DNA from 2 places in the Alkalimarinus coralli genome. Region 2 is predicted to be linked to the other one. Evidence: riboswitches for the same ligand, from Rfam matches in the RefSeq annotation. Region 2 holds a riboswitch; the other holds the start of a gene.

Region 1 (4,619 bases), 410 kb from region 2:
GCTAATGGTTGATGTTATTGACTTCTCCGCTGATATGGATGTTGAAGACATCAAGATAGGCGCCAACAGCATTGGATCTTTATACATCACCGACCTGAAATTCACTGCAACAATGGATGTATACGGACATTAAAATACCTTAACCTCTCTCCCGATCAGTCAACCGGGAGGGAGGTTAAACAACAGCAAATTAGCGCCAATACCTTGTTGTACAAACCGTCAGGCTGTATACACAGCATCAATAAGAAAATTCCGCGGCGTTAAGTCTGTCGGGCAGAACTGAGTCAGCTCACAACGATAACCATGCTCCTCTAGATACATAACACGATCCAATACCAGCCATAATTCCAGCGCCCGTCTAAACGTCATTCGCACCAGCTCATAGCGAGAGTATTCAAAGAATCGCTTTTCACCAGCGACTTCATAGTCATTAAAGCGCAACCCACCTGGAAGACAGAGTTCTTTAAGATGTGAAACATGCTCACAGAACTGCCGGAAGTCGCCGTCCAGCAGCTTTACAGATAACGACGGAACGGGCAAATACCCATCAATCCCTCTTATATCCCGCTGGAGCAAATCAAAGCCTAGCCGCCACATTTGCAGCCTCTTTCTTTTAATTCGCTCCCTTTCTGGCGCAGTATTACTCTGTCGAACAGCCGTTCTCAAGTCATCACTATCAAGTATCAACTCACTACTTTTAGCCGCTTTAGACAAGGGGTTATATACTGAAGTTTGGTTAAAGCGGTGATAGCAGCACGGCGCAAGCGTTATACGTTTCACCTGTTTTTCCACACCACCTTGCAACAAACTTGCATGCAAGCCGCCACAAGCATGTAAAGCGATGACGTGCTGGTGTGCATTCAGCTTTTGTACAACATTAGGATCTAATACATCACACTGCTCCACCCGGGCATCACTGTGCATTCGGCAGGCCAGCTGATTTGCTTGCTGCACCAAATTGGCGTTAATTTCTAAACCCAGCACCGGCACTTTAAACTGTTCTGCCAAGTATCGCCCCAAATGCAACTTACCAGAACACCACTCTATAAGCGGGCTTGTAATCTTCCCTGTCGCAGCGGCAAACGCTTCAATTTGCTCTGCCTTGCGGCCCGGAACATCGCGTTGCCATGCATAAGTTCTTCCGGTTAGTTGTTTTTGTTGGCAAGAAGGAACCTGGATAAGCGAATGAATTTCTTGAGCGACGGGTAGGTAATCCCCGACCTGCTGACACAACAGATCATCATTACCTTGCAATCGATCAACATCATCATCTGATAATGCCAGCAGCCACTGAGTAAGGGCTGGATGACTATTTAACCAAGATGGTTTTGGGGTAGAGAAAGGAGATATACGCCATATATTGGCATATTGGATGAGTATATGGTCAAGACGTTGGAAAGTAGCTCGCATACACCATGATAATAACCCCTAAACACAGAGGTCTAGCTTTTTATCACCCTCACCTTCAGAAAAAGGCAAGTCAGGCTCAGGTATCAAGTTCTTCTTGCAGGAACTTAACCACTCGGTTTCGGCCACCCTCTTTAGCTTTATAGAGAGCCTCATCAGCATAGTGCAGCATTTTTTCTGTCGAGGCAGAACTCAGGAGCTCATTACAAAACAGCCCCATACTGGCAGTTATTCTTAACATTGACCCGTCAGCCGTGAGAATTTTCATGCGCTCCAACTGCTCCCTGCAACGCTCTGCAAGCTGATAAGCACCCTCTGTATCTGTGCCCGGTAGAATAACCAAAAACTCTTCACCACCATAACGCCCAACATGATCATTCTGTCGAACACTGTTTTTCAGTGTCTTCGCTGTCTCAACCAGAACCTGATCACCGGCGGGATGTCCCCATGAGTCATTTATACGTTTAAAGTGATCTAAATCCACCAACAATATTGAGAACGACGCCCCATGCCTTCGACTTCGTTCATGCTCAAGACTAAGGCTAGACAGTACACTTCTTCGGTTGCTCAGGTGGGTGAGCGGATCAGTTAAACTTAATTGCCTGATTTCATCTTCTCGCTGCCGCCACCGGCTCAACACATGATAGGCAAAAACGGTAATAACAATAAGATGAGGTGCCGCAAAATAATACATTGTATATAGCCAAAAGTGACTGAGCGCCCCGTCTGCCTCCTGTAGGTTTTTAACCACCGGCGCGTAAGGCATATCGCCAAACGTAGAGCTATAGGAAACAACCCACTGCCCAATAACCGATATCGTAAACGCCAGTATCACCGCTCTGCGATTAAAAAGAATAAAACCCACTACCGGCGCGCCTGCCAGCACAACGCCGGTAGCCACAGACATAGTGCCAACGGCATAAGCACAATAGAGCAACGTAAAAGAAAAATACTGGGTTGCGATATATTCATGGAACTCGCTGTTGGGGAAACGCCTGCGCAGCAATAACACCAATACAAATAGCAGGATAGACAGCAGCAATATGCTGTTCAGGTAAATCTTGTGCTGATTCAAAAACGCAATGTTAACATAATTCTGGTTGGCCTCTGGAGCCAAAGGAGATAGCTGATAATAAGCCCATAAAAAATACTGCGTATGCACTGCCAGCGTTAAACCTAACAGCAAGGCAGCTCTCGTTCCGGCAGTCCACTCCAATGGATTACCGTATTTCTCCATCAATTTTCTGACTCTTAGCATTTTTCACTCCGAATACACTAAGCGTATCAGAAGATGCAAACCAGGCAAGAAAGAGTAGAGCGGCTTTAACACTATTTTGCAAACTTGTACCAGCTATCGACCAATTCACACCTAAGCCACATATGATTGCCTGCATCAAAGTGAAAATAGGTATGATGAGCGGTCATAGTTGTTTTTATATACTTCAAAATGGCTAAATACAGTTCATTCAATTGACAAATCGGCACTCTCTGTTAGCATTTGACAGTCATAGAGGTCTTGCTTCATGTTGTTACTCATGAGCAAGTTAAATGGGAAGTAGGTCCGCATAGCAACCGGCTATCGTAAAGCCTACACTGCCCCCGCAACGGTAGGTGGCGATATACGCCATGAGTCCGATACCAGCCCCTGGACATCACGCTGTAAGCGCACAAACCACACAGCCCTAAACAGCGCAGTGTGCTTTTATTTTCCTCATTTCAGTGCGGGTGAGCACGAAGGACAATTTCATCATGACAACTCAAGTTTCAAACACTCATGCAACAACCACTTCTGTAGCAGCCTCTAAACGCTCACAAATTTTAGCTGCCGCTATTCTCGGATTAACAATCGTATTCGCTGTTGGTTTACTGCCAATGGATGCTGCTCACAATGCAGCTCACGATACGCGTCATAGTGCTGCTTTCCCTTGCCACTAAGAAGGACTCTGGAAAAGACGCTAAACACCTAACGTTTATCTTAAATACCTTTTAGCATTCGAGAACTCTTATGTTTTTTAGAAATATTGTATTTGCTGCGGTAGCGGCAGGCCTGCTCGCGGGCATTATTCTTGGCACCCTGCAACACTTTCAAGTCACGCCTATTATTTTAGGGGCAGAAGTCTATGAAATAGCAGACGAACTCCCGTCTAGCACAGACATGGCAGCAGGCGAAGCAACGGCACATGATCACAGCAACCCGGCACACCATACGTCTGAAAACATCAGCGGCCATTTTGAGGCGCTCGAAAACAACTCAGACACCGCATCGAAACAGCATATTCAGGAACACTCTCACGACCCGGAGGCATGGGGCCCTGAAGACGGCGCAGAGAGAACATTTTTCACCTTTTTATCGAGCACACTGATGGCCATTGGTTTTTCATTGGTGGTTATTAGTGGCATGGCGCTTTCGGGCAAAACCAGCCCGGTCGCAGGCTTACTTTGGGGGCTTGCAGGGTATCTATCCTTTTTTGTCTCTCCATCGCTGGGGCTTCCACCAGAGATACCAGGCATGGAGGCCGCAGCACTTGAAGGCAGACAAAGCTGGTGGCTGTTGGCGGTAACCTTTACCTCCCTGGGTCTGGGCCTACTCGCGTTTGGCAAAGGTGCTTTACGCTGGGGTGGATTGCTGGTTATTGCCATCCCCCATATTCTGGGAGCTCCGCAGCCAGCGATGCACGGCTTTGCTCACCCGGATGCAAATGCAGTCGCAGCACTTGAGGCCCTTGTTGGTCAGTTTGTAATGGCAACAACGGTGGTAAACGGCGTATTCTGGGTTTGCCTGGGCCTTCTATCGGCCATCGCCATTAATACCTTGTTCAAACTACCTGACGAAGAGTCGACTGGCGCCGCTTAATTGCAGCGCCTTCCTGTGAGGTCTTGGCAAATGAAGTCATATCACTATCCATTTTGCGCCGTCGTAGGCCAGAGCGCTCTCAAGCAGGCGCTGCTTTTATCTGCGATAGACTCAAAGCTCGGTGGCGTGCTGATTAGTGGCCCGAGAGGAATGGGCAAGACCACACTGGCAAGAGGACTTGGCGAACTTTTAAGTGAGCACTCACTTACCAAATCAACCAAGCCATTTGTGACACTGCCTTTAGGCGCAACGGAAGAAAAACTCGTCGGCTCACTCGATATTGAACGCGTACTGGCGAATGGCGAAGTTGCCTTTTCACCTGGCCTTCTCTCCAGAGCCCATAACGGCATTCTCTACG
Region 2 (4,619 bases):
AGAGGTTTTGACATTAGTTAAGCAGTTAACCGAAAGCGGGCATACAGCCATTGCAGCAATTCACGATCTGGGGTTAGCATCACGATTTTGTGACCGGTTAATTTTGTTATCTCAAGGCGACGTCGTGGCAGACGGAACACCGACCCAAGTACTCACGAAAGATAACTTATACCGATACTTTTCCATCGAGGCACAGATAGAGCCATCTACTGAAGCAGGGGAAAGTGTGCGAGTAACGGCGCTAAGGCCGCGATACCGCAATAACTAATAGAAACCTTTGCACGACTACTGCGCTTACAAATACAGCGTTAAAGAATGACTCAAAATGCTCATTTATTGCTCATAAACTGCGCTTTTTCTTCATTTTTTGCCTTGTCTTTGCTTCGCTCGTAACGTCGTGCAAAGGTCTCTAACAGGGGCAAATAAATCATCCGGCAAATAAACCGGTAAACGAAATAAACTACTCAAGCAAAAACCTGAACAAAAAAAGCTGAGTCGAAGCAATGGCTTCCCCGTCTCGCATCGCGGGTACAAAACGCTCATGCTCGACGAACCTTAAAACGGAGTTATCCAGCAATGAGTAGCCACTACTTTCAATGACTTCAACATGGTTAACATGTCCGCTCTTATCGACCGACAGGCTGACCTTCACCCTTCCCTGCTGGTTACGCATAATCGCCCTGCGCGGATATTTCGGACTGTTATTAGACAACGGTTGCGCCCTTGCCAAAGTCCCTTTCTGCTTTGTTTCAACATCCACCAGTGAGTCCGCGGGCGGGGGATCAGGTTTGTTTTCAACTGCACCTGCATCCGAGGCCTGTGCTTTTATATCTTCTATAGGTTCATTGCCTGACTGAGTGCGGCTACCAACAACCGCTTCTGCTTTCGGGCTCTCAACTTCGTTGTTGTTAGGTTCTACAAAAGGATGAGGTGTGTTAATTGGCAACACCTTGCGACTCTTAACCGGGACGCTTTTGGGACGAGAAAATGTTGCCTGTGACGTTGTGTGCTCGCGATGGCTTAAGACGGGGCCAGGCTCGGTATGAGTAAGGGCAGCAGCACCATCCGTCGCTGACGGTAAAGGCAAGGCCTCGGCCTGCGCTATCTTTGGACTGGCCACTATCTTTGGACTGGCCACTATCTTTGGACTGGCCACTATCTTTGGACTGGCCATCTCCGGCGCCCGATTCGGCCCCGTTTTCGCCAGTTTCAACGATACCGTCTGGTGGCCCTCTGGCAAGCGAAGCTGTATCGATTGATGATACACGCTCCAGAACACCAATAGTAAGGCATGGAGCAATACGGCGAATAAAACCGAAACTGCATAGCGGCTCAACCGCTTCGGTACGCTAAAGCCACTATTATGAGTAAGTCGCTCCGACTTATCCGTATTATTTCGCCATGGACGAAACGCACCACTCTCCAGATAAGCAAAAGCACGCATTAAAGGGGCACGTGCGGCCAAGATGCATTGCTTCAAAAGAGACATTGGTTCAACCAAGCCAAAGAGATCACAGTTCCATCCTCGTGGAGTTGTGCGGTGTCTATCGCGTGAATACAGAGGTCTGACTTACCGTTCACATAAACGGCTCACAGTGGCGGGACCGTACCGGATTTTCACCGGTTTCCCTGTAGGTAAATTTGCAAGACGGGATTATAGGCGGTGGATATACGAAGGGCAATCCAACAAACCATACCCGTGCACATAAGAACAATATGTTATTCGTGCGAACGAACGAGCCATTTGTGAACGATTGCAAAATCCGGCTGATTTGCCAGTTACACTCCGTTACTTTTTGAAACTTTGTGCGATAATTAAAAACATAAGAACCCAACGTTTTATCTATTATCGTGTGAGGACGCAGCCATGAAAGCAGATACGTTTTTTAGAGCCGCATCAACTAAACAATCCACTAAAACAACCATGCTGTTAAGTACACTATTGGTTAGTACTCTCACCTTAAGCACGCCGTCATTGGCTGATGATGTAGAGAAACTACTAAGCAACGCCTACCCTGCTGAGGCGGCTATTTCTTTTATCAAACACGCAAGCGTCATACAGCCATCCGCTGATGATGAAGGCTCTGAGAAATTTATGGTGTTGGACTTTAAAATAGATCGTGAGGTATTGGTTGAACGGCAGCTTCAGGCAAGCATTCACTCGATATGTAATACCGTTCTCACCGACTACTCGCTAATCGAGCAGCTATCAAATAATGGCTACGATATGATTTCAGTATCATTTGATGCAAATGACCAATATGACTGTCTGTAACGGGCACCCGGCAGCCACTCACTGAATAGTAGGATAACAGCGGCTCGCTAATCAGCCACTCGCTCTTCAAAGCTCTCTAACAGGCGTTGCACTTCATCCAAGTCAAAAGCGTCGGTAGCCGCCTTCAGGTCTGCTGCAAACCGTTCAAGATTTGTTAGCCCCGCATCAATAGACGCCGAGTGTAATTCGTCAGCAAATAAACTTACTGCGGCAATATCTCCACTTCCGTTAACACGTTCCCACTGAGCAATGAACTGTTCCCGAATGGTTCGTCTCACATCCCGGTCATACGAAAGCGGTAAGTTCTCCTGCCGCCCTGACCTATTTTGACCGTTTGTAATATCGGCACCTTTAGAGCGGCTATCTTCAGCTTTTATATCGGCGTCCGGCGCCTCCCCACCAAGGTGCTCATTGCTGTCATTGAGCACCTCATGAGAAAGGAATGCGGCAATCCCCGAATACAGCTCACTGCCGCTTACCGGCTTTTTAAGGTAGCCATCAAACCCAGCATCCTGAATTTTTTTCTCATCTTTGCTCATAACCGATGCGGTTAGGGCAACCACGGGAATATCACGGGTCGCTGCGGCGTGCTTGAGTTTAGTTGTCGCTTCGTAGCCATCCATTACCGGCATTCGGATATCCATTAAAATCAGGTCAGGCATCCATTGCTGGGCAATGCTAATAGCTTGCTCGCCATTTTCCGCTTGCTTAACTTCAACAGGGGTCTTTTCCAGCAGGTCTATTACCAGCTGACGATTCAGTTCAATGTCGTCTGCCACAAGAATCTTAGCCGGTTTAAATCGATACCTGGATATATCAGGCGAACCTGCATCCACTAACTGGCTAGCGGCAGCGATATCTACATCGTAAATTTTAACCGTAAAGCATGACCCTTTGTCCACTTCGCTTTTGAGCGACAACTCTCCGCCCATCATTTCAACCAGCTTTTTACTAATCGCCAGCCCAAGGCCAGTGCCGCCATAATCTCGGGTGCTCTGCCCCGCTTGCTGTTCAAACGCTTTGAATATTCTCTCCTGCTGGTCATGTGGAATGCCGATGCCGGTATCTTCCACATCTATTGTCAGGGTGACCTTGCCAGCCTCTTGAGAGCGCTCAGCGCTGGCCCGCACACAAATTTTACCCTGATGAGTAAACTTGATGGCATTGCCAACCAGATTAAAAAGCACCTGCCGCAACCGGGTTTCATCCAACATCACGGCACGGGGAATACTCTCTGATAATTCAAGCGAAAACTGTAACTGCTTACTGTCTATTTTCGCAGCAAATATTTTCTGAAGCTCGCTAAATAATGGCTGCAACGTAATCGGGCGGAGTTCAATATGGAGCTTGCCGGCTTCAACTTTTGACAGGTCAAGAATATCATTGATCAAAGTGAGCAGTGCCTTACTGCCTGTTCTGATGGATTCCAGATAACTTTTCTGCTTTGGATCTTTAACCGCTGAAGCTAACAGTTCGGTGTACCCCATAACAGCATTCATAGGCGTGCGTATTTCATGTGACATATTGGCGAGAAAGATGCTCTTTGCCTGGTTGGCCTCATCCGCTTTTCGCGCCATCAACTCGGCCTCATAAGACGCTTTTCTCAGTTGCTCCTCACTGGTTCTCAGTGCCTGCTCCGATTTAATCCGGTCACTCACTTCTTTTGAAAGCTTACGGTTCCAATACCAGAAAATACCGATAACAAAAAACGAGATGAGCCCGATGCGGCGCACTATCCGATAATCGACCTGCACTTCCATATCTTTGAATATCCACTCTTTGTAGATATCATCCAGCTCCTGTTGAGGAATACTGGCAATGGCCTTATTGATAATAGGAACCAGCTCGGGATAATCAGCATTAATCCCAACCCGCAGGTCATAGACATAAGGGGTAATGCTGGTTAGGCGGACATTAAAAAGCCCTAACTTTTTAATTAAGTGGCTAACCGAAGGAATATTACTTACAAACACATCCAGGTCGCCATCAGAAAGCGCCTGAAGGCCTTCTGATACATTGTTAACAACCTGTATGTTTAGGTCAGGATGGTTGATAATCAGATAGTCGTAAGACGCATACCCCTTGACGACCCCCACACGCTCATCATCCAGCTCACGAAGGTCTGTCACAAACCCTAGCCCTTCCCTGATCACCAATACGATGGGGAAAGAGAAGTAGGGCTCCGAAAACAGCATGTAGTCTTCACGTTGTGGTGTTTTCGCAATCGCCGTTATTCCAGCGATTTCACGGTCTATCAGGCTTTCCAGCGTCTCATTCCAGGTATCCTTGTGATTAATGTCAAACTCGTAATCCAGACGCTCTTCAATGAGCTGAATGACATCTT

What was found. Region 2 has a riboswitch for cobalamin ahead of MY523_RS15850 (energy transducer TonB). Riboswitches for the same ligand answer to the same signal wherever they lie in the genome.
Region 1: it holds a riboswitch for cobalamin, as region 2 does, so the genes downstream of both, MY523_RS17765 (CbtB domain-containing protein) here and MY523_RS15850 (energy transducer TonB) in region 2, are expected to answer to the same signal.

The regions. Positions count from the first base shown of each region.
Region 1 covers NZ_CP096016.1:3,956,745-3,961,363, forward strand. The annotation lists gene MY523_RS17750 (DUF6160 family protein) at 1-133, shown strand, start outside; gene MY523_RS17755 (methyltransferase) at 220-1,410, opposite strand; gene MY523_RS17760 (GGDEF domain-containing protein) at 1,487-2,665, opposite strand; cobalamin riboswitch at 2,902-3,068, shown strand; gene MY523_RS17765 (CbtB domain-containing protein) at 3,157-3,342, shown strand; gene MY523_RS17770 (CbtA family protein) at 3,413-4,261, shown strand; gene MY523_RS17775 (AAA family ATPase) at 4,292-4,619, shown strand, end outside.
Region 2 covers NZ_CP096016.1:3,543,875-3,548,493, forward strand. The annotation lists gene MY523_RS15845 (heme ABC transporter ATP-binding protein) at 1-268, shown strand, start outside; gene MY523_RS15850 (energy transducer TonB) at 461-1,489, opposite strand; adenosylcobalamin (AdoCbl) riboswitch at 1,507-1,649, opposite strand; gene MY523_RS15855 (hypothetical protein) at 1,868-2,275, shown strand; gene MY523_RS15860 (ATP-binding protein) at 2,323-4,619, opposite strand, start outside.